Regions from separate parts of the Xanthomonas sp. NCPPB 1132 genome, predicted to be linked through region 2. Evidence: predicted binding sites of a transcription regulator. Region 2 holds the regulator's gene; each other region holds the start of a gene.

Region 1 (7,726 bases), 660 kb from region 2:
CGCCGTTGCCGGTGACGTTGGACAGGCCCGGCGAGGGAACACCAGGCAGCCAGCCGGCCAGCAAGGCGATGCCGACCAGGATGAAACCGACGATCGCCGCCACCTTGAGGATGGCGAACCAGAATTCGAATTCGCCGAAGTTGCGCACGCCCAGCAGGTTGATCGCGGTGAACGCGGCCATGAACGCGATCGCGGCCGCCGGCACCGGCAAGCCCGGCCACACCGTCGCCAGCAGGCCGGCCGCGCCCACCGCCTCGGCGGCGATCACGATCACCAGTTGCAGCCACCACAGCCAGCCCACGGTGGCGCCGGCGGTCGGCCCCATCGCGTCGGTGGCATAGACCGAGAACGCGCCGCTGGCCGGCTTGGCCGCCGCCATCTCGCCCAGCGCGTTCATCACGATGATCACCAGCGCGCCGGCGACCAGGTAGGAGATCAACACCGCCGGCCCTGCCGCGTGCACGCCGACGCCGGAGCCCAGGAACAGACCGGCGCCGATCGCGCTGCCCAAGCCCATCATGATCAGTTGCCGTGGTTTCAGCGCATGGCGCAGAGCGGGAGCGGCGGCAGGCGGGACAGGCGCGGACGGATGCGGCATCGGCTCGGTCGGGTGCGGAAAACGCGACACGATACAGGCTGACGGCGACGACGTGCGGCTGCGCATGCGTTTGGCCGCTTGCGGCCGCGGATCGGCCCGCCGCAGCGGGACGGCTGCTGCAACGCAGCGCGGATCCGCGCACGTGGTTGCCAGCGACACCGCGCGGGGATGCCGACGGCCGCCTTTCGCTGCAAACGACACGGCGGAACGGCCCAACCCTGCCAATGTACGGAATCCCCTTACATCCGACACCAACGCCATTCCCGCTTACATGGTTGATTTTTCTTATTGACAGAGATACTAACGTCAGAAATACTGAACTCGACGCCTGCAAAGTCTCCTATTTCCGCACCTGCCGATGAGGGCGAACACGGAGCCGGGAGGACCGCAGGCGACGACGGACCGGGAGACGGCCCGTTGCGGGCGCCCCGGCCGGAAAGGACCACGGCTGTCGCTCGTCCCATGGCGTACAGGTCCGTACATCCAGACAAGGAGAGACACCATGATCAAACCGCTGCTGACCCTCACCGTACTGGCGGCTGCGCTGGCCGCGCCCTGCCTGCAGGCCGCCCAGCGCGCGCCGCTCAACGCCGCCGACGCGATCCAGGGCATGGGCGAACGCCTGCCCATCGGCAAGCAGAACGTCAGCCTGTCGCCGCTGTTCAAGGTCTACACGTTCGAGAAGGCCGGCCTGCGCTTCGTGCAGATCAACTCGCTGCAGGACGAGGTCATCACGGTGCTGAGCGCTACGCCCGGCACCGACACGCGGCTGCCGATCGGCAGCGCCGCCGAGGAGCAGATGATCGCGGTCAACGACGCGAAGAACCAGCCGCTGGGCATGGTGACCGCCGCGGCCAGCTGCCCGTGCAACGCCACCGTGGTCTACCGCGATGCCAACACCACCATCGTGGTGGTCTATGACTCCAATGGCCAGTACATCACGTCCTACGTGATCAGCACTCCGCGGGGCACGGCGCCCAAGTAAGCTGACATGTGTGTCTTTGCTGCGTCCTGCAGCGAAGGAAAGTGATTTCACGCACTTGGGGTTACCGCCCCACAGCGTTCGCACGGCATGACCCCCTTCTATCTGAGGGGGTCACGCACGCTGCAACTCAGCAATGCCAGGCTGACAGGCTCAGAACTCCTGCCAGTCCTTGTCCAGCGCCACCGCCGCGGCGAACGCCGGCGCGCGTCGTGCCGGTGCGGCCGCGGCCAGCGGGCGCGGGCCGCGCATGGCCGTCGGCACGGCAGTCCTGGCACGCGCCTGCACCGGTGCTGGCGACGGCGCGGCAACGGGTGCGCCGTCCAGCTTGAACAGCGCCACCGCCTGGGTCAGCTCCACCGATTGCTGCTCCATCGAACGCGCGGCCGCGGTGGCTTCTTCCACCAGCGCCGCATTCTGCTGCGTGCTTTCGTCCATCTGGGTGACGGTCTGGTTGACCTGCTCGATGCCGGCAGACTGCTCCTGCGAGGCCGCGGAGATCTCGCCCATGATGTCGGTGACGCGCTGCACCGAGGCGACGATCTCCTGCATCGTGCTGCCGGCGCGATCGACCAGCGCCGAGCCCTCGGCAACGCGGGTCACCGAGTCGTCGATCAGCGTCTTGATCTCCTTGGCGGCGTTGGCCGAACGCTGCGCCAGGGTCCGCACTTCGCTGGCGACCACCGCAAAACCGCGACCCTGCTCGCCGGCACGCGCCGCTTCCACCGCGGCGTTGAGCGCCAGGATATTGGTCTGGAAGGCGATGCCGTCGATGACGCCGATGATGTCGGCGATCTTCTTCGAGGACGCCTCGATCCCGCTCATGGTCTCGACCACCTGGCCCACCACCACGCCGCCCTGCGAGGCCACCGAGGCCGCACCGCTGGCGAGTTGGTTGGCCTGGCGCGCGTGTTCGGCGTTCTGCTTCACCGTGGAGGTTAGCTCCTCCATCGAGGCCGCGGTCTCCTCCAGGCTGGCGGCCTGCTGCTCCGTGCGACGCGACAGATCGTCGTTGCCGGTGGCGATTTCGGTGGCGGCGGCATTGATGCTGACCGCCGCGGTCTGGATGCGGCCGACGATACCGGTCAACTGGTCGGCGGTGGCATTGGCGTCGTCGCGCATCCGCGCGAACACCCCGTGGAACTCGCCGTGCATGCGCGCGGTGAGATCGCCGGCGGCGATGGCCTGCAGCAGGGACGACAGCTTGCCCAGGTTACGATCGCTGACCTCCATCATCGCGTTGAGGTCCTGCACCATCAGCCGGAAGTCGTGCTGGAAACTGGCCGCATCGCCGCGGGCACTGAAGTCGCCGGCCGCGGCCGCCGCCGCCAGACGCTTGATCTCGGTATTGATCGCCAGCAGGCTGGCCTTGGCCGCGTCCATCGATTCGTGCAGCACCGCGCGGCTGCCGGGCAGGCGGCGGGCATCGCGGCGCAGGTCGCCGTTGGCGTATGCGTTGAGCACGTCGATGGCGTCGACGATGGCGTCCAGGTGCTCGAACATCATGGTGTTTATGCCCTTGCTCAGTTCACCGTACACGCCGGGGAAGTCCTGCGGCATGCGGTGGCTCATGTCCTTGTCCGCGTGCAGCTCGATCATCAACGTGGTTTCGCGGGAGAAGCGCTGCAACTGCGTCTGCATCCCATTCATCGCCAGCAGCAGGCGGCCAGGTTCGTCGCGCGCGTCGGTGGCCACGTCGTTGTCCAGGCGGCCGGCTGCGATGGCCTCGGCGGCACGGGTGGCGCGATTCAGCGGCACGGTCAGGCTGCGGGTGATCAACCAGGCCAGCACGCTGCTGACCAGCACCACCGCCAGGCCGCCTGCGATGAGCATGGCGCGCCCACGCGCCATCGCCGCCGTCGCCGCCGCATAGGCCTCGTTGCTGCGGGTGGCCTGCAGATCGGCGTAGCGGGCGATGGCGTCCTGCCACTTCTGCGTCAGCGGCGCGGACTGCCCCATCAGCAGGGCCAGTGCTTCGTCAGGCTTGTAGTGCATGCCCAGATCGATGACGCGGTTGTTGACGTCCACGGTCAGCTGCCGCGCGCGATCGACTTCCGCCAGCACGGCCTGGCTCTGCGCACCACTGGGAATGGCGCCCGCCCGCTTGCGCGCCTCCTGGTAGCGCGCGCGCTGCTCGGTAATGACCTTGGCGAAGCGGATGTTGTCCTCCTGGGAGGTCGGCAACACGATGTTGCGGACATTGATCGCCACGGCCGAGCTCGCGTTGAGCATCTCGCTGGAAGCGCGGATCGCGGCGATGTTGCGCTGGACGATGCCGTCCAGCCGCTCGCGTGCCTGGAACAGGGTGAACAGCCCGGCAACGACCAGCGCCGAGGACAGCAGGATGAGGAGGCCGAACGCGGTGGCGAGCCGGGCACCGACGTTGTAGCGCTGAAGGAATGCAATCATGGAATGGCCTGTTTGGGGGAATTTGAAAGGGGCGATCAGGTGCCCCGGACCGCGCACGCCGACCAGTCGCCGTTGTGCGCGCCCGCATCGAATCAGGATGAAGAAACCGTGAAAAAAGCGTTTCAAATCAAACGCTTGATACCGCACCCTGCTCAATGTGCGGGCGATGTAACGGCCCCCCGTGGCCGGACTTGAGAGGCGATTGCAGAGAATTTATTGAACACCCTCAGGCATATGACAGGGGTGTGGAGAGCCCATGCGCGCGACGCGCGAACCGACGGTTTTGCGTGAAAGGCGTGTGCATTCCTTGTTGCAACAAGCGGCATGACGTTTGCTTGCAGCACGCACGCGCGGCGAACGGGAAATGGGTCGATCCGATGGCGCACGCCCCCATCCGGATGCGCGGCACAGGCGGGGAAACGCGATCGCGTTCGCATTGCCGCATCTGTCGGAGAAGAGAAGTTGCGCGACGGCGCTCGGCGCGTGCGCGACATGGAGGCACGTCGACGGTGACGCGCGATGGATGCACGGATGACGGCGACGCATGCGGCAGACTGCGCGCGCGCCTGCGCAGGAGGAGCAACGTGACGGCGATGCACGGCGCAAAGGCACGCGGTGGCGACGCCCTCCGGCCAGTCGCCGCATCGACCAGGATGCGGTCGCTCGGCTGCCGCACGCGGCGCCCGGATCGGCTGGACACGACACCGGCGGCACCAGGGCCGCCGGCCTTCGACAGAGCGAGCGGCGCGCACTGCGCCGCCCGCCCGATGACACAACCTCGTGCGGCTCAGAACTCCTGCCAGTCCTTGTCCACCGCCATCGCCGCTGCCGGCTGTGCCGCACGTCGTGCCGGCAAGGCCTTCACGACTGCCGGACCGACGCTGCGCTTGCCTGCGGGCGCCGGGGCGGCGTGCTGACGCGGCGCCTGGACCACCGGCGTGGCCGCCGAGGCGTCCAGCTTGAACAGCGCCACGGCCTGGCTCAGTTCTACCGCCTGCTGCTCCATCGAGCGCGCCGCCGCACTGGCCTCTTCCACCAACGCAGCGTTCTGCTGGGTGCTCTCGTCCATCTGCGTCACGGTCTGGTTGACCTGCTCGATGCCGGCCGACTGCTCCTGCGAAGCCGCGGAAATCTCGCCCATGATGTCGGTGACGCGCTGCACCGAGCTCACGATCTCGGTCATGGTCTTGCCGGCCTGGTCGACCAGCGCCGAGCCCTCGGCGACACGGCTCACCGAGTCGTCGATCAGACCCTTGATCTCCTTGGCAGCGCTGGCCGAACGTTGCGCCAGGGTGCGCACCTCACTGGCGACGACGGCGAAGCCACGGCCCTGGTCGCCGGCGCGCGCCGCTTCCACCGCGGCGTTCAAGGCCAGGATGTTGGTCTGGAAGGCGATGCCGTCGATCACCGAGATGATATCGGCGATGCGCCGCGACGCATCCTCGATCCCGCTCATGGTGGTCACGACCTGGCCGACCACCGCCCCGCCCTGCGAGGCGACCAAGGCGGCGCCCACCGCCAACTGGTTGGCCTGGCGGGCATGCTCGGCGTTCTGGCGCACCGTGGAGGTCAACTCCTCCATCGAGGCTGCGGTTTCTTCCAGGCTGGCGGCCTGCTGTTCGGTGCGGCGCGACAGGTCGTCGTTGCCGGCGGCGATCTCGGTGGCCGCGGCATTGATCGACACCGCCGAATGCTTGATGCGGCCGACGATGCCGGCCAGTTGTTCGGCGGTGGCGTTGGCGTCGTCGCGCATCTGCGCGAACACGCCGCGGAAGTCGCCGTGCATGCGCGCGGTCAGGTCGCCCGCGGCGATCGCCTGCAGCAGCGTCGACAGCGCCTGCAGATTGCCGTCGGCGGTGGCCATCAGCTGGTTCAGGCTCTCCACCATCACCCGGAAGTCGTACTGGAAGCGCTCGGCGTCGCCGCGCGCGCTGAAATCGCCGTCCGCGGCGGAGGTGGCGAGTTGCTTGATCTGCCCGTTCATCGCCGACAGGTTGGCCTTGACCTCGTCCATGGTCTGGCTCAGCACCGCTTCTTCGCCCGGCAAGCGGTCCATGTCCTGCGACAGGTCGCCGATCGCGTAGCGGCCCATGATCTGCGCCAGGCGCGTCTTCACCGCCAGGTGCGAGGCGACCAGCGCGTTGGTCTCGGCGGCCATGCGGCCGTAGTCGCCGGGGAAGGCCTGCGCTTCGATGCGATGGCTGACTTCGCCGGCGTCATGGCGCTTGGCCATCTCCAACTGCGCGCCGATCAGGTTGCTGACCTGCTGCTGCATGCCCTGCATCGCGACCAGCAGGCGCCCGGTCTCGTCGCGGGCATCGGTGCGCACGTCGTTGTCCAGCTTGCCGCTGGCGATGGCCTCGGCGACGCGCGTGGCACGGGTCAGCGGCACGGTCAGGCTACGCGTGATCAGCCACGCCAGCAGGCCGCTGACCAGGACCACGACGATGCCGCCGGACACCAGCAGGCTGCGGCCGCGGTCCATCGCCGCGTTGGCGCTGGCGTAGGCTTCGGCGCCGCGCACGCGCTGGCGGTTGGCATAGGCGGTGATGGCGTCCTGCCATTGCTTGTTCGCCGGCGCGGCCTGGCCCAGCATCACCTTCAGAGCTTCGTCGGGCTTGTAGTGCATGCCCAGCTCCAGCACCTGCTGGTTGGCCGCGCGGGTGCGCTGGTAGGCGTCGTCGATCTGCTTGCGCATCTGCGTGCCGGTGGCGTCGCTGACCGGAATCGCATAGAGCTTGTCGTGGATCTGGTCGTAGTAGCGGCGTTGCTCTTCGACGATCTTGGTGAAGCCTTCGTTCTCCTCCTGCGTGGTCGGCAGCACGATGTTGCGCAGGTTGATCGCGATCAGCGAACTGGCGTTGCGCATCTCGCTGGTGTAATCGAGGATCTGCATGCGTCGGTTGACGATGGTGTCCATCATGTCGCGCGCCTGTTTCAACGTCAGCAGACCGGCGACGACGAGCGCACAGGACAGCAGGATGAGGACGCCGAAGGCGGACGCGAGCCGCGTCCCGACGTTGTAGCGTTGCAGGATTCCGATCATGAGCAGGCACCAAGTAAGAAAAGGAGAGCGACCCGCGCCACGATCTGGATCGCGCAGGACGCCCTCAGGCCAACGGCCTGGGCGCGATGCGACGGAGAAGAAGGAAAGGACACTTCCAGCCCCGACCGCATCGGCGATGTCCCGTGCGGGTACTCGCAGTAGGTAACGGCGGTCGGCTGCGATTCTTGATGCGCAACTGCGCACAGTTTTTTGAATTGGGTCAACCTTGTGACCGGCGCGTGCACGCCGCACGGGGACCGTTCCCCGATCGGTCCGCACGTGTGAAATCCATGTGAATTAATGGCCTGCTCTGGCGTCGCCGATGCGATACGGCCCGAGCGGCCGTTGCCGCGGCCGCGACGCGGGTGCGGCCGACATGCGGCAAACGACACACAGTTCAGCCGCCGTCGACCGCCTCCGCGCCATCGGGCACGGAGGCGGGGCGCTTCATTCGGCCAGATTGGTGCCTGCACCGGCGGTGGCGATGACCTTGGCCTTGACTTGCGCGGCGGGGATCGCCGTGTACAGATAGCCCAGCGGCTCCGGGTAGGTCTTGGACGAAATCCAGGTTGTCGCGTTGGCGTAGGGCTTGCTGGTGCTTTCCGGCACGGTCCAGGTGATGCCGCTGCCGACGTAGTTGTTGATCAGGTCCCAGTAGCCGATCTCGCTGCTGTCGCGCGAGGTGACCGGG
Region 2 (7,726 bases):
CAGGCCGCGCAGGGAGCGCGGCAGCGGCTTGATCACCACTTCCTCGCGGCCGCGGACCTGGTCCACGACCAGGCCCATGCGCGATTCGCCGGCCTGCAGCACCACCACGGTGAGCAGCGGCAGTTGCGGGGCGTCGATGTTGAGCCACTGGCGCAGGTCCACCAGCGGCAGGGTGTGCGACTGCCGGTCGAGTACGGCGCGGCCGTCGAACCAGCCCAGCGAGCGGCGCGGGGCATGCAGCACTTCCACCACGCGCGCCAGCGGCAGCGCATAGACGGTGTCGCCGGCCTGCACCAGCAGGGTCGGCAGGATCGCCAGGGTCAGCGGCACGCGGATCAGGAAGCGGCTGCCGCGGCCCAGTTCCGACTGGATCTGGATCTGCCCGCTGAGTTCGCGGATGCGCGATTGCACCACGTCCATGCCGACGCCGCGGCCGGAGATGTCGGTGACCTCGGACTTGGTCGAGAAGCCGGGCAGGAACACCAGGTGCAGACATTCCTCGGTGGTCAGGCGGGCGGCGGCCTCGGGGTCGATCAGGCCCTTCTCGCGGGCCTTGGCGCGCAGCCGTTCCGGGTCGATGCCGGCGCCGTCGTCCTGCACCTCGATGCTGACGTAGTCGCCTTCCTGCTGCGCCGACAGGCGCACATGGCCGCCGCGCGGCTTGCCGGTGGCTTCGCGCAGGGCCGGGGCTTCGATGCCGTGGTCGATCGCGTTGCGCACCAGGTGCACCAGCGGATCGGCCAGCGCCTCGACCAGGTTGCGGTCCAGTTCGGTGTCGGCGCCGATCAGCTCAAGCTCCACTTCCTTGTTGAGCGAGCGGGCGACGTCGCGCGCCACCTTGGGGAAGCGCGAGAACACCTTGCCGACCGGCTGCATGCGCGTGCGCATCACCGCCGACTGCAGGCGCGCGGTGGCGATGTCCAGGCTGCTGACCGCGCGGTCCAGTTCCTCGTCGCGCAGGCGCACGCGCAGGGTCTTGAGACGGTTGCGCGAGAGCACCAGTTCGCCGATCAGGTTGACGATCGCGTCCAGGCGCTTGGTGTCCACGCGCACGGTGTGCTCGGGCTCGGCGGCCTTGGCCGGGGCGGCCGCGGCCTTGGGCGCGGCGCTGGGCGCACGCGGCGCCGGCTGCAGCGCCTGCGGCGTGGCCGCCGGCGGCGCATCGCCGTGCAACTGGTCCAGCAGCGCCTCGAATTCGTCGTCGCTGATCAGGTCTCCCGCAGCCGCGGCGGTGGCCGGGATGGCGGCCGCTGCTACGGCGGGCGCCGGCGCGGCGCTCTTGGCCGGTGCCGGTGCCGGCGCGGCGTCGCCGTGCGCGTCGAACTGCGCGATCAGCTCCGGCGGCGCGCGCGGCGGCTCCTGGCCGCTGCCGAAGGCGTCGAGCATCGACTGCAGGTAGTCCAGCGACTGCTGGGCGGCGTCGAAGTGCCGCGCCTGCAGGGTGGCCTGGCCGGCGCGGGCCATGCCCAGGGTTTCCTCCGCGGCGTGGCACAGCTCGACCATGGCGTTGATCGCCAGGAAGCCGGCGCCGCCCTTGAGCGTGTGGAAACCGCGGAACACGGCGTTGAGCTGGCCGCTGTCCTCGGGCGCCTGCTCCAGCGACACCAACTGCTCGCCGAGCCGGTCCAGGATTTCCTGGGCCTCGATGATGAAGTCGGCAGCGATGTCGTCGGGTACGGCGCTCATAAAGTTACAGTCCTAGTCCGGACAGCAGGTCGTCGGCGTCGTGCTGCGACACGCCGTGGCGGTCCAGGCCGGGCAGGGCCGGGCCGGCCAGGCTGCCGTCGGCCTTCCTGTTTTCTTCCTTCGGCGGCAGACCCAACGCGCCGAAGCCCTCGTGCACGCGGCGCACGATGCCGGCAACGCGGCGGATGATCTGCCCGGTCAGGTCCTGGAAGCTCTGCGCCAGGGCCATTTCGGTGAGGTTGTGGCGGATCTTGTCGAGGATCTCGCCCTGGTCGCCGCTGAGGCCGCCGGCGGCGAGCTGGTCGGCCAGCGCACGGCATTCCTCGGCCAGGTCCAGGGTGCGGTGGCTGGCCTGTTCGGTCATCTCCACCACGTGGTCCAGGCGCGAGCAGGCGTCGTCCAGCTCGCCGGCCTCGCTGGGCACCACCGGCAGTTCGCCGAGCGCCTGCCCAAGATCGCGCGCGAGCCGGCTCAGGCCCTGCATCATCGGCCGCGTGCGCCAGGCGGCGAGGGTGTCGATCTCCCTGCGCCAGCCGGCCTCGTCGCCGTTTTCCAGCGCGTCCAGCGCGCCTTGCAGGCGTTCGATCAGGGCGGTACGTTCGGCGGTGGCTTCCATTTAGGCGGTCGCTCCCAGGCGTTCGAAGATCTTGCCCAGCTTCTCCTGCAGCGTCTGCGCGGTGAACGGCTTGATGATGTAGCCGTTCACGCCGCACTGCGCGGCCTCGATGATCTGCTCGCGCTTGGCCTCGGCGGTGACCATCAGCACCGGCAGGTGCTTGAGCTTGTCGTCGGCGCGGATGTTGCGCAGCAGATCGATGCCGGTCATGCCCGGCATGTTCCAGTCGGTGACCACGAACTCGAACGGCGCCGAGCGCAGCGCGGCCAGGGCGCTGTTGCCGTCTTCGGCCTCGGCGGTATTGGTGAAGCCCAGATCGCCGAGCAGATTCTTGACGATGCGTCGCATCGTCGAGAAATCGTCCACGATCAAAATCCGCATGTTCTTGTTCACCACTGACTCCTGAGGGTTCCTATTCTTCGTCTTCCAGACCGGCATCGGCGACCTCGAACGCCTTCAGGCGTCCGCGCAACCGTACCGTGGCCTGGCCATGGATCTGACACACGCGCGACTCGCTGACCCCGAGCACCGCGCCGATTTCCTTGAGGTTCAATTCCTGCTCGTAGTACAGCGACAGCACCAACTGCTCGCGTTCGGGCAACTGCGCGATCGCCTTGCCCAGCTCGCGGCCGAATTCGCTGCGCTCGAGCATCTGCTGCGGATTGGGTCCGCCCTTGGCGATGGTATCCAGCTCGCCATGGTCCTCGATGCGCGACTCCAGGCTCAGCACCTGGCCGCGGGCGGCATCTTCCATCAAACGCAGGTATTCGGGAAGCGGCATGTCCATCGCCGCGGCCACTTCGTTGGCGGCGGCGGCGCGGCCGGTGCTCTGTTCGATCTTGCGGATCGCCGAGGCGGCGTCGCGGGCGCGGCGGTGCACCGAGCGCGGCACCCAGTCGCCACGGCGGATCTCGTCGATCATCGCGCCGCGGATGCGGATCGAGGCGTAGGTCTCGAACGAGGCGCCCTGTTCGGCGTCGTAGCTGCGCGAGGCCTCGATCAGGCCGATCATGCCGGCCTGGATCAGATCGTCGATCTCGACGCTGGCCGGCAGCCGCGCCGCCAGGTGGTGGGCGATGCGCCGGACCAGGTCCGAGTGCTGGGTGATGTAGTCGTTGGCGCTGTTGCGCTGGACGGCGCGGTAGTGGGCGGCGGCGTTCATGCGGCCACCCCGCGCTGGATGATGCGTTCGACGAAGAACTCGACGTTGCCGCGCGGGGCGGTCGGCGCCTGCCAGCGCGCGGTGCGCCGGGCGATCTCGGAGATCGCCTGCGCCGACGGGCTGGACGGGTAGGCCTTGACCACCGGCTGCTGGCGCTGCACCGACAGGCGCAGCCAGTCGTCCTGCGGCACGCAGCCCAGGTAGTTCAGCGACACATCGCCGAGGAACTTCTCGCAGACCCGGCTGAGCTTGTCGTACAGCAGGCGGCCTTCGTTGAGGTCGCGGACCATGTTGGCGACGATCTGCACCCGGTCCACCCCGCGCTCGCGCGAGAGGACCTTGATCAGGGCGTAGGCGTCGGTGATCGAGGCCGGCTCGTCGCAGACCACCACCACCGCGTCCTGCGCGGCCTGGCAGAAGGTCAGCACGCTGTCGGTGATGCCGGCGGCGGTGTCGACGATCATTACGTCCAGCTCGCGCTGCAGTTCCGAGAACACGTTGACCAGGCCCACGTGCTGGGCCGGCGGCAGCTCGGCCATGTAGCGGCGGCCGGAGGCGGCGGGCACCACCATCAGCCCGTTGGGCATGTCGATCAGCACCTCTTCCAGGGTGCAGCGCCCGGCCACCAGGTCGGCCACGGTGAACTTGGGGGTCAGCCCCAGCAGCACGTCGACATTGGCCAGGCCCAGGTCGGCGTCCAGCAGCAGGGTGCGCTTGCCCATGTCGGCCAGCGCCATGGACAGGTTCACCGAGATGTTGGTCTTGCCCACGCCGCCCTTGCCGCCGGTCACGGCGATGGTGCGCACCGGACCCAGCGGTTCGCTGCGCGTCGCCGACAGGGGGAAGGCATTGGTCAGATTGACGTAGTCACGCGACGGCATGGGTCTGCTCCGGAGTACAGGGCTTATCGGCAGCGCGCCGCAAATCTTCAAGGCGCAATACCAGGCTGGCGGCGTTGGCGCGGTGCAGGTCGTCCGGCACACGCTGTCCATCGGTCACCCAGGTGATGGGGAGGCGGTGGTCCACGACCACCGACAAGGCACTGCCGAACCGCCCGGTCTCGTCCAACTTGGTCATGATGACCCCCTGTGGGTCGGCGCCGGCGAACCGGCGCACCACCTCGTCCAGGTCGGAGAAATGGGCGTTGGCGGGGAGTACCAGTAAGGATCGGACCACCCGCGAGGCGCGCAGCCAGTGCAGCTGGGCAGCCAGGGCGCGGTCGCGCTGGCCCATGCCGGCGGTGTCGATCAGCACCAGCTTGTAGTCGGCCAGCCGCTCCAGCAGCTGCTGCAGCGCGGCGTCGCTGTCGGCCTCGTGTACGGCGATGCCGAGCTGGCGGCCGTAGCTGTGCAACTGTTCGCGGCCGCCGACGCGGATGGTGTCGGTGGTGACCAGGGCCACGTCGCGGGCGGCATGGCGCTCCAGGAAGCGCGAGGCCAGCTTGGCGATGGTGGTGGTCTTGCCGGCGCCGGTCGGGCCGATCAGGGCGATCACGCCGCCTTCCTCGAGCGGGTCCAGCGCGGCGATCGGCAGGCGCTTGGAGAGCAGGCCCAGCATCAGCCCGCGGCCGCGGTGCAGCTCCAGGTCGGCGGGGATCTGCATGACCACGTCGCGGGTGATGCCGCTGTCGAAGCCGTAGTCGTCCATCAGCTCCAGCGCCTGGGCGCGCACCGGCGAGCCGCGCAGGCGCTCGTCGGTGAGGCGGTTCATCTCGCGCTCGATCATCTGCCGCATCAGCGCCAGTTCGTCGCGCAGCTGCGTCAATTGTTCGTCGTTCTGCGGGGCGGGGAAGGTCGGCACCGCCGCCAGCGTGGCGGCCGCCGGGATTCCGGCAGCGGCCGGCGCGTCGGCCTTGGCCACGCTCGGCGCGGCCGGGGCCGGAGCCGTGCTCGGGCTCGCCAGCGGGGTCAGCGCCACCGCGGCGACGTCGTCGCGCCAGGCCGGCATGGCCTCCGCGGCCGGGGCCGGGGCCGGGGTTGCGGCGGCGAACGGGCTGGGCATGGGTACGCTGATCGGGGCGTTGCGGAACACGTCCTCGGGGATGCTGAAGTCGGCGCGGCCGGTGACCGGTGCCGCGGCCTTGGCCGGGGCGGCCTGGCGTGCGGCGGCAGCCGGGGCGGCCGCGGCGGGCATCGCCGAGGCGGCCAGGGCGGCCGGCTGGGTCAGCGGCCGTGCGGCGGGAGCGGCCGGCGCGGCACTGCCGCGGCGCTCGCTGATCGCGGCCATCATCGCCATCGCCGGGCTGGCGGCGGCGCTGTCGCTCCGTGCAGCGCGCGGGGCGGGAGCGGCCGCTGCCTGCGCGGCCGCGGCGCGCGGCGCCTCGTCCGGGCGCACCGCATCCAGCGCCCGCTGCACCAGGGCCTCGTCGTAGTTGCTGGCGGCGACGATCTCGATGCCCTCGTCGGTACGCCGATTGGACAGGATCACCGCATCCGGCCCGTGCTCGTCGCGCACCATCCGGAAGGCGGTGCGCATGTCGGGGGCGACAAAGCGTTTGATCTTCATGGGTGGGAGCCGGGAATGGGGAATGGGGAATGGGGAATGGATGCGTGATCGGTGCCGATACGTGGCGGGCCGCGGTGTCGTGTCTGGTTTTTCGTGATCGTGTTCATTGCTCTCTCCGCTGCCGGGGCAAGGGTGCGATTCCCCATTCCCTGTTCCCGATTCCCGTCATCTCAACTGATCGTCCCCACCAGCTTCAGCCGCTTGTCCTCCGGCACTTCGCTGTAGGACAGGACCGACAGCGCGGGGACGCTGTGGCGGACCAGGCGGGCGAGGGCGGCGCGGACCTGCGCCGGGACCAGCACCACGGCCGGTTCGTTGCGCGCCTCCTGCTTGCTCACGCAGTCCGCCAGACTTTGGTGCAAGCGCTCGGCCAGTCCGGGTTCCAGCGCCGCGCCGTTGCCCTGGGTAGAGTCCTGCAAGACACGTTCCAATTGCGGGGCCAGGGTGAACACCGGCAGTTCCGGGGCCATGCCGGCGATCTCCTGGACGATGAACCGGCCCAGGGCGTTGCGCACCGCGGCGGTGAGCGCGCCGGGTTCCTGACTCTGTGGGGCGTGCTCGACCAGGGCCTCGACGATCTTGCGCAGCTGCCGCACCGGGATCTTCTCGATCAGCAGGTTCTGCAGCACCCGCACCACCACCGACAGCGGCAGCGCCTTGGGGGTGAGGTCCTCGACCAGCTTGGGCGCGCTCTTGGCCAGGGTCGCCAGCAGCTGCTGCACTTCCTCGTGGCCGAGCAGTTCCGGGGCGTGCTCGCGGATCAGGTGCGAAAGGTGGGTGGCGATCACCGTGGCCGGGTCGACCACGGTGTAGCCCATGGTCTCGGCCTGGGCGCGCAGGTGCGGCTGGATCCAGATCGCATCCAGGCCGAACGCCGGGTCCTTGCCGGGAATGCCGTCGATCTTGCCCAGCGCGCCGCCCGGGTCCAGCGCCAGTTCGCGGTCCGGGTGGATGTCGGCGGTGGCCACCGGCACGCCATGCACCAGCAGGCGGTAGGCGTTGGCCGGCAGTTCCAGGTTGTCGCGGATGTGCACCGGCGGCACCAGGAAGCCGATGTCCTGGGTCAGCTTGCGGCGCACGCCCTTGATCCGCGCCATCAACTCGCCGCCCTGGGCCTTGTCCACCAGCGGGATCAGCCGGTAGCCCACTTCCAGGCCCAGCGGGTCGATCGGGCGCAGTTCGTCCCAGCCCAGTTCGGCGTTGGCCTGGGCCGCGGCCGCAGCCTGCGGCGCCGCCTCGGCGGCGGCCGGGGTCGGCTGCAGGCTGCGCTTCCACATCTTCCAGGCCAGCACGCCCAGGATCAGCGCCAGCGTCAAGAAAGCGACGTTGGGCATGCCCGGGATCAGGCCGACCAGGCCCAGGATCGCCGCGGCCACCGCCAGCGCCTTATGCTGGCCGAACACCTGGCCCATCATCGAGGCGCCCATGTCCTGCGAACGCGAGGCACGGGTGACCAGCATCGCCACCGCCGAGGACACCAGCAGTGCCGGCAGCTGCGCGACCAGGCCGTCGCCGATCGACAGCAGGGTGTAGGTGGAGGCGGCCTGCGCCACCGGCATGCCGTGCTGCAGGACGCCGACCGCCATGCCGCCGATCAGGTTGATGAACAGGATCAGGATGCCGGCGATGGCGTCGCCGCGGATGAACTTGCTGGCGCCGTCCATCGAGCCGTAGAAGTCCGCTTCCTCGCGCACTTCCTCGCGGCGGGCCTTGGCTTCCTCGCGGGTCAGCAGGCCGGCGTTGAGGTCGGCGTCGAT
Region 3 (7,726 bases), 890 kb from region 2:
GGCCCCGCCCCGGCGCGGCCGATGTTGCACTGCCCTCTTGGCATGCGGCCCCGTGCCCAGTTACACTACGCGTCTGATGTGGGGCGGTAGCTCAGCTGGGAGAGCGTCGCGTTCGCAATGCGAAGGTCGAGGGTTCGATCCCCTTCCGCTCCACCATCTTACCGTCTTCGACGGTGCAAACGAGGTCAGACAGCCATCGGGCTCTCTGGCCTTTTTTGTTGGCCGGTCTTGCACTTGGATGCGCTCGATCGCGCGATGTCGGCCATGCGTCGTTGGCCGGGAATCCCGAGCCTTCGTCCTGACGGACGGGAAGCGGGAGCACTGCGCTCCCGCCGCCACTTCGCTCAGTCCTGCGCGCCCTGCCCCGGCTCATCCTGGCCGGAACGCGGGCCGCGCTCGTGCGCCTCGCGCAGCTTCTGGTCTTCCAGGCCGGGCCGCTGCTTGGCGGTGTCGTCCTGGGCACGGTCCTGCCGGCCCTCGTGGATGCCCTGCTGCTTGCCGGACTGGGTGGTCTCGTCTTTTTTTGCCATGGTCTGCACCTCGCTGGGGCGGATGCCCGTTTCAGGCCACCCTAACGAGGCCGCCGTGATGCATGGATCACGGCGTGGCGGACCTCACGCCGCCAGCGCTGCTGTGCCGGCCTCGACGATGTCGTCGCTGCGCAGCAGCCGCGCGCGGTCCAGCAGGATCACCAACCGATCCTCCAGCTTGCCCATGCCCTGCAGCAGGTCGCGGCGGATATCGCTGCCGAAGGCCGGCGGCGCCTCGATCTGCTGCGGCGGCAGTTCCAGCACCTCGTTGACCGCGTCCACCAGCAGGCCGAAGGACTGCGTGCCACCGCCCTCGTCGGTGGCGGCGGTGGCGATGACGATGCAACTGCGCCGGGTGACCTGGCTGGGCGCGCGGCCGAGCCGCGACTGCAGGTCCACCACCGGCACCACCGCGCCGCGCAGGTTGATCACCCCGCGCACGCAGGCCGGCATGGTCGGCACCGGGGTCGGCGTGCGGTACTCGATGATCTCGTGGATGCCGGCGATGTTGAGCCCGAACAGTTCGCGATCCAGTTGGAAGGTCAGGAACTGGCAGCCGCTCTGCGGCGTGTCTCCGGCCGCGCTCTCGTAGCGATCGTTGCGCATGGTGTTCCCCTTCAGAAGTTGACGAACTGGCCTTCGTCCGGCGCATCCGCCAGCGCGTAGGCCGGCACCGGCCGCGCGCGCGGGCGCAGGCCCTTGCCGGCGTTGCGCAGCGGCCGGGTGGCGGCCGGCCTGGGCGTCACCTGCGCAGCGCGGCGTGGCGCGGCCAGGTCCTGTTCGCGGTTGAGGCGGAAGAATCCCATCGCCTGCTGCAACGATTCGGCCTGGGTGCTCATCTGTTCGGCGGTCGCCGCCAGTTGCTCGGACGCCGCGGCGTTCTGCTGCGTGGCCTGGCTGAGCTGGGACACCGCCAGGTTGATCTGGGTGACGCCGGAGGACTGCTCCTGTGAGGCCGAGGCGATTTCCTGCACCAGATCCGAGGTCTTCTTGATGCTGGGCACGATGGTGCCGAGCAGGTTGCCGGCGCGATCGGCCAGGCCCACGCTGCTGGCGGCGACTTCGCCGATCTCCTGCGCGGCGACCTGGCTGCGCTCGGCCAGCTTGCGCACTTCCGCGGCGACCACGGCAAAACCCTTGCCGTGCTCGCCGGCGCGCGCGGCCTCGATCGCCGCATTCAGCGCCAGCAGATTGGTCTGGTAGGCGATGTCGTCGATGATGCCGATCTTCTGCGCGATCTGCTTCATCGCATGGGTCGAGGCCAGTACCGCCTCACCCCCCTCCACCGCTTCCTTGGCCGCCTGCGCCGACATGCCCTCGGTGACCTTGGCGTTGTCGGTGTTCTGCGCGATGGACGCGGTCATCTGCTCCAGCGACGCACTGGTTTCCTCCACGCCGGAGGCCTGCTCGGTGGCGGCCTGGCTCAGCGACTGTGCGGTGGCGCTGACTTCCTCGGACGAACCGGCCAGCGATTGCGCACTGGCATTGACCTCGCCCACCACGTCCGCCAGACGCTCGACCATCGTCTGCAGCGCCACCATCGCGCTGGTGGTGTCGTTGGGGCGGGTCGGCACCTGCACGGTGAGATCGCCGCGGGCGATCCGCGAGGCCACTTCCATCACCGTGCTCGGCTCGCCGCCGAGTTCGCTCATCAGCGACCGCGCGATCAGGAAACCGATCGCCGACGCGCACAGCGCCGCGATCAGACTACCCACGATCAGGGTGAGGTTGGTGCGCTGCTGCAGTTGCTCGGCCTCGGCCGCGCGCACAGCCAGCAACTCGCTCTCGGCGCGGCGCACTTCGGCCATGCGGTCGCGCATCGCATCCATGTAGCCCTTGCCCTTGGAAGCGCGCACCGAGGCGGCCAAGGCCTCCATCGTCGCCTGGCCCTGGTTGACGTCCTTGCGCAGCGCGATCTGCGGATGCACCGCCTGGCTGAGCCATTGCGCCTGGGTCTGCTTCAGCGCGTTCAGGCGTTCCTGCTGCTTGGGATTGTCCGCGGTCAGTTCCTGCGCGGTGCGCAGGTGGCTGTCGAAGCTGGCGACGCCGTCGCGGTAGGGCTGCAGGAACGCGTCCTCGCCGGTCAGCGAGAAGCCGCGCGTGCCGGTCTCGATGTTGATCAGGCTGCTCAGCGCAGCATCGACTTCGGCGATCACTTTGTAGGTGTGGGTGTTCCAGTAATTGGCCTGCGACAACGCGGACACGTTGAAGTAGGCCACGCCGGCCAGCGCCAGCAGGATGCACAGGACCACGGCGAAACCGCCGTAGAGTTTGGTGGCGATCTTGAGATTCTTCAGCACGGCACTCTCCCGGCAATGGGCAGTTGTGACAACGACAGCGACACGGAACTGGCGGCGCGACCGGCGCCGCCAGGGAATGGATCAGGCGCGGCCCAGCAGTGCTTCGCTGCGGTCGCGATTGCCTGCACCGGGACGGCGCGCGGCAGCGGAGGTGGCACGCGGCGCCCAGCGCGAACCCGCAGCGCGCAGCGGCAGCGGCGCTTCGCTTTCGTCCAGCGTCTGCGCGGCGCGGCGCGCGGCGGCCGACAACTGGAAGAAGGCCATGCTTTCCTGCAACTGCACGGCCTGCGTGCTCATCGATTCGGCGGTGGCGGCCAACTCTTCGGAGGCGGTCGCGTTCTGCTGGGTGATCTGGCTCAGCTGCACCACCGCCACGTTGATCTGGGTGACGCCGGAGGACTGCTCCTGCGAGGCGGCAGCGATTTCCTGCACCAGGTCCGAGGTCTTCTTGATGCTCGGCACGATGGTCTCCAGCAATTGCCCCGCGCGCTCGGCCAGCTCCACGCTGGAACCGGCGACCTCGCCGATCTCCTGCGCGGCGACCTGGCTGCGCTCGGCCAGCTTGCGCACTTCCGCCGCCACCACCGCGAAGCCCTTGCCGTGCTCGCCGGCGCGCGCGGCCTCGATCGCTGCGTTCAACGCCAGCAGGTTGGTCTGGTAGGCGATGTCGTCGATGATGCCGATCTTGTGCGCGATCTGCTTCATCGCCGCCACCGTGGCCACCACCGCCTTGCCGCCTTCCAGAGTCTCGCGGGCCGCCTGCGCGGCCATGCCGTCGGTGACCTTGGCGTTGTCGGTGTTCTGCGCGATCGAGGCGGTCATCTGCTCCAGCGAGGCGCTGGTTTCTTCGACGCTGGCGGCCTGCTCGGTCGAGGCCTGGCTCAGCGACTGCGCAGTGGCGCTGACTTCCTCCGACGCACCGGCCAGGCTCTGCGCACTGGCGTTGACCTCGCCGACCACCTGCTGCAGTTTCTCGACCATGCGCTGCATCGCCAGCAGCAACTGCGCGGTCTCGTCGCGGCCGCGCACCTCGATCGACATGCTCAGGTCTCCCTCGGACAGCGCATTGGCCACGCTGACCGCCTTGCCGATCGGCCGGGTCACGCTGCGGCTGATGAACACGCCCAGGCTCACGCCGAGCAGCACGCCGCCGATCACGATGGCGAGCATGGTGCGGGTGCTGCTGGCGTAGATTTCGTCGGTGACATCGTTGGCCTTGGAGGCATTGGCCTCCTTGATCTCGCTCAGTTCCGACATCAGCGCATCCAGTTCGTCGGAGCTGCTGCGCACGCCCTTGGACAGTTCCGCGAGCTGCGCGTTGCCTTCCGGGAGCGGCTCGCGCATCACCGACTCGACGAACTGGCCGCGCCGCTCCAGGTAGGTCTTCCACACCTGGTCGAAGCGGGCCAGCTTGGCCAGCGTCGCCGGGTCGTCGAACGACGTCCTGGCCTTGTCCATATGCTCGACCACCTTGGCGGTGTATTTGTCGAGGCTGGCGACATGCTTGGCGCGGTCTTCCGCGGTGCTGGCCAACTGCAGGTTGGCGCGCGCGCGGCCGGCATTGATCAGATTGATGTTGGCCTCTTTCAGGTGCGACAGGCCAAGCAGCTCGCGCTCGTACAGCGCGGTGGCGTAGTCGTTGATCCGGCCCGAGTTGCGGATGCCGACCCAGCCGATGCAGGCGCCGATCGCCGCCACGATCAGGAATGCCGCCGTCAGCCTGACCCCGATTTTCATATTGCCCAACATGGTGTGTACCCCGATTTGTGTGTGTCCGCCTGCGCCGGGCGATGCATCCGGCTGCGTGTCGCGGCGCCTCGCGGAGCGATGCCTCTGACTGAGTCGCCAGAGGACCGCTGCGCTGCAACGTCATGCGTGAGGGCTATCGGCGCAATCGAGGGCGCCTTTAAATCGCGTGAAAATTGCGGAATCCCGCATAAGACAAGCGCTTTCGCGACATTCGTGAATGCGCAAGAGGCATTGCGCTGCGGTGCTCAACGCGCAGCCGAGCAGACTTGGGTCGCAGCGCACCGATGCCGCACTTGTTCTGCAATGGCAGAACATCCCGGTTTTGCACCGGAGCCAAAGTGGGATACCAACCCCTTTAATTTGTAGACAGAATGTGAAAGCAGCGCCGCGATGTCACAAGCGCGATCGTGGCGGGCGGGCGCGGCGCATTGCCTTCACGCCATCTGCGGTGCCACAAGCGTGCGCCGTTCCGCGGCAGCGCCACCGCGCAACAGCCGCTGCGCATGCGCATGCTCCTCGGCATTCATGTCCTGCAGCGGCTCGAAGCGCTCGCCGACCCAGCTCGCCATCGGCACGCCATCGCGGTACAGCACGCGCGCGCCCGGCAGCCGCGGTACCCGCGTGCCGGGGAGCACGCTGCCGAGGAGATTGGCCGGATCGGCGGCAGCCACGCACAGCCAGTGGCCGTCGCCGGGCTGGCGGCGTATCTGCCGCAGCAGGCCGATCGCCTCCGGCAGGGCGAACTGTTCGCCGGACAGGCCGTCGATGAAGCGCCCACCGCGGATCTCGCCGCGCGCCTCCAGCCGATGGTAGACGCGCAGCAGTTCGCGCCACGGCGGCAGCCACGCCGCCTCGCGCTCGAGCAGGCGCCAGCAGACCACGCCGTAGCGGCGCAGCAGGGTCCTCGCGGCGTGCTCGACCGCCTCGCTGCGTGCGGCCGGGTCGTCGACCTCGGTGTCGGCACGCAGCACCGCCCAGCGTCCGGCGTCCTGGATGCCGCCGTACAGCGCCATGCGCGGCCGCCGCCGCGACAGCACCGAGGGCCGCTTCGAGGGCGGCACCAGCAGGGCGCGCAGGCCGGCGTAGCTGTCGCAATGGACCCGGCCGGCGGCGACCAGCTCGGCCAGCGCCGCTTCCAGTTCGGTGGACAGCAGGCGCGTCGCCTCGGCGATCTCGTCGAAGAACGAGGCGCCATGCGCCTCGAGATGGTCGGCCACCTTGCGCGTGCGCGAGCCCAACGCGCCGGCTTCCGGCGCTGGCGACAGCCGCGACCAGTGGCCGGCGCTGCGCCGCGGCAGCAGCAGGATGGGCGTGCTGCGCAGCGTCGGTGCGGCGCCGCCGGCGCCGGGGCGCAGCCGCGTCCACAGCGTGCGTCCGGCGCTGCAGGCCTCGTCCAGCCACGCCGGGCGGTAGTCGCGCACCCGCGCCGGCAACAGCTCGGCCTCCCACAGCGGCGCCGCGACCTCCACGCCCTCCAACTGTGCCAGTACCGCGCCCAGCGCCTCGGCGCCGGCGACCTGCCCCTCCGCGTCCAGATGCTGCCAGCGGAACAGGAAGCGCGCGTAATCGCGCGGCGCCACCGGCTCGATCTCACGGCGCAGGCGGCCGAGGGTGTAGCGGTGGATCCGTGCCAGCAGATGGCGCTCGCACCATTCCTCGGCGTCGGCATCGGCGCTGAAGCGCCCGCCCAGCACATAGCCGTCCTGCTGCAGCGCCAGCAATCCCGCCTGCACCTCGCGCAGCGGCAGGTGCAGCGGCCCGGCCAGCGCGGGCGCGGTGACCGGCCCCAGCCCCGCCAGGCGCCAGCGCAGCAGTTCGCGCACCGCGCTGTCGCGGTCCCAGTCGGCGACCGCATAGCCCGCGGGAACGGCGATGGCCGGCTGCGCACTGGCCTGCGGGTACAGCGGCGCCACCGCCGCCAGCGCCTCGGCCGCCACCCACAGCGCCGCCGCGGCGCCGTCGACACCGTGCAGGCAGGTGGCGCGCGCGTCGGCGGCCAGTTCCTCCAGCCGCTGCCGCCACTGCGGCTGCGCGGCGACCTCGTCCGCGCTCACCACGCCGAGCGTGAGCAGCGCTTCGTGCATCTCGTCGCGGCTGCGCGGCTGCGGCCAGGCCTCCTCGCGCACCGCGGCGATCGCCTGCAGGTCCAACTGGCCGAGATCGTCGGCGCTGTCCGGATCCTGGTAGCGGCGGTTCTGCACCGCCTGGGTCCGTCGCTCCTCCAGCGGTGCATCGTCGAGGAAGGCATAGGGCCGCGCCTCCAGGGCCTCGGCCGCCAGCGGGGATGGCGCGGTCAGTTCGTGCGCCAGCACGCGCACGGCGCCGGCCTCGATGCCGTGCAGCAGTTGCAGCCAGCCGGCGCTGTCCATCGCCTCGTCCAGGCAATCGCGCAGGGTCTGCGCCACCAGCGGGTGCTCGGGAATCTCGCGCTCGCCGACCAGGTTCTCCGCGCAGGCCACCTGGTCGGGAAACACCGTGGCCAGCAGGTCCTCAGACTTCATCCGCTGCAGTTGCGGGGCGACCTTGCGGCCGCCGGTGAAGCGCGGCAGCGCCAGCGCGTTGGTGGCGTTCCAGCGCCAGCGCACGCCGAACAGGGGCGCGTCCAGCAGCGCCTGCACCAGCACGTCCAGCGCCGAGGCGGCGCGCAGGTAACGCGCCACCTCGTCCAGGGCGAAACTGTGCCGGGTCGACAGCGACAGCACGATCGCGTCCTCGGTCGCGGCCGCCTGCAGTTCGAAATTGAAGGTGCGGCAGAACCGCTTGCGCAGGGCCAGGCCCCAGGCGCGGTTGATGCGGCTGCCGTAGACGCTGTTGATCACCAGCTGGGTGCCGCCGGTGGCGTCGAAGAAGCGTTCCAGCACGATGCACTGCTGGGTCGGCAAGGCGCCCAGCGCCGCATGCGCGCGGCCCAGGTAATCGACGATCTGCTGCGCAGCGGCCGCGTCCAGCGCCAGCGGGCCACACAGCCACTGCAGCGCCTGGGTCGCCCCGCCCTGCTGCAGCGCCTGTTCGAGTTCGGCACGCAGCCGCGACACGCCCAGCGACAACGCGTCGCTGCGCCCGGGCGCTTCGCCGATCCAGAACGGAATATTGGGCGGCGCGCCGCGCGCATCCTCCACCCGCACCCGCCCCGCTTCCACGCGCAGG

Evidence for each region. Region 2 encodes FliA, which starts transcription of late flagellar genes. Its sites were predicted from a motif close to TAAAGTTTNNCNNNCNNNGGCCGATAA; they were not measured.
Region 1: the regulator FliA is predicted to act here: its motif matches at 4,158-4,184, upstream of AC1G9L_RS07760 (methyl-accepting chemotaxis protein).
Region 3: the regulator FliA is predicted to act here: its motif matches at 4,713-4,739, upstream of AC1G9L_RS14510 (methyl-accepting chemotaxis protein).

Annotation. Positions count from the first base shown of each region.
Region 1 covers NZ_CM152819.1:1,842,730-1,850,455, reverse strand. Annotated here, with positions in the region: gene AC1G9L_RS07770 (amino acid permease) at 1-598, opposite strand, end outside; gene AC1G9L_RS07765 (hypothetical protein) at 1,101-1,583, shown strand; gene AC1G9L_RS07760 (methyl-accepting chemotaxis protein) at 1,734-3,989, opposite strand; gene AC1G9L_RS07755 (methyl-accepting chemotaxis protein) at 4,777-7,035, opposite strand; gene AC1G9L_RS07750 (pectate lyase family protein) at 7,483-7,726, opposite strand, start outside.
Region 2 covers NZ_CM152819.1:2,506,921-2,514,646, forward strand. Annotated here, with positions in the region: gene AC1G9L_RS10590 (chemotaxis protein CheA) at 1-1,686, opposite strand, end outside; gene AC1G9L_RS10595 (protein phosphatase CheZ) at 1,691-2,302, opposite strand; gene cheY (chemotaxis response regulator CheY) at 2,303-2,695, opposite strand; gene AC1G9L_RS10605 (RNA polymerase sigma factor FliA) at 2,715-3,464, opposite strand; gene AC1G9L_RS10610 (MinD/ParA family ATP-binding protein) at 3,461-4,345, opposite strand; gene flhF (flagellar biosynthesis GTPase FlhF) at 4,332-5,969, opposite strand; gene flhA (flagellar biosynthesis protein FlhA) at 6,140-7,726, opposite strand, start outside.
Region 3 covers NZ_CM152819.1:3,399,490-3,407,215, forward strand. Annotated here, with positions in the region: tRNA gene AC1G9L_RS14485 (tRNA-Ala) at 81-156, shown strand; gene AC1G9L_RS14490 (hypothetical protein) at 345-530, opposite strand; gene AC1G9L_RS14495 (chemotaxis protein CheW) at 615-1,136, opposite strand; partial or broken gene AC1G9L_RS14500 (methyl-accepting chemotaxis protein) at 1,148-2,065, opposite strand; partial or broken gene AC1G9L_RS14505 (CHASE3 domain-containing protein) at 2,345-2,830, opposite strand; gene AC1G9L_RS14510 (methyl-accepting chemotaxis protein) at 2,912-4,567, opposite strand; gene AC1G9L_RS14515 (DEAD/DEAH box helicase) at 5,014-7,726, opposite strand, start outside.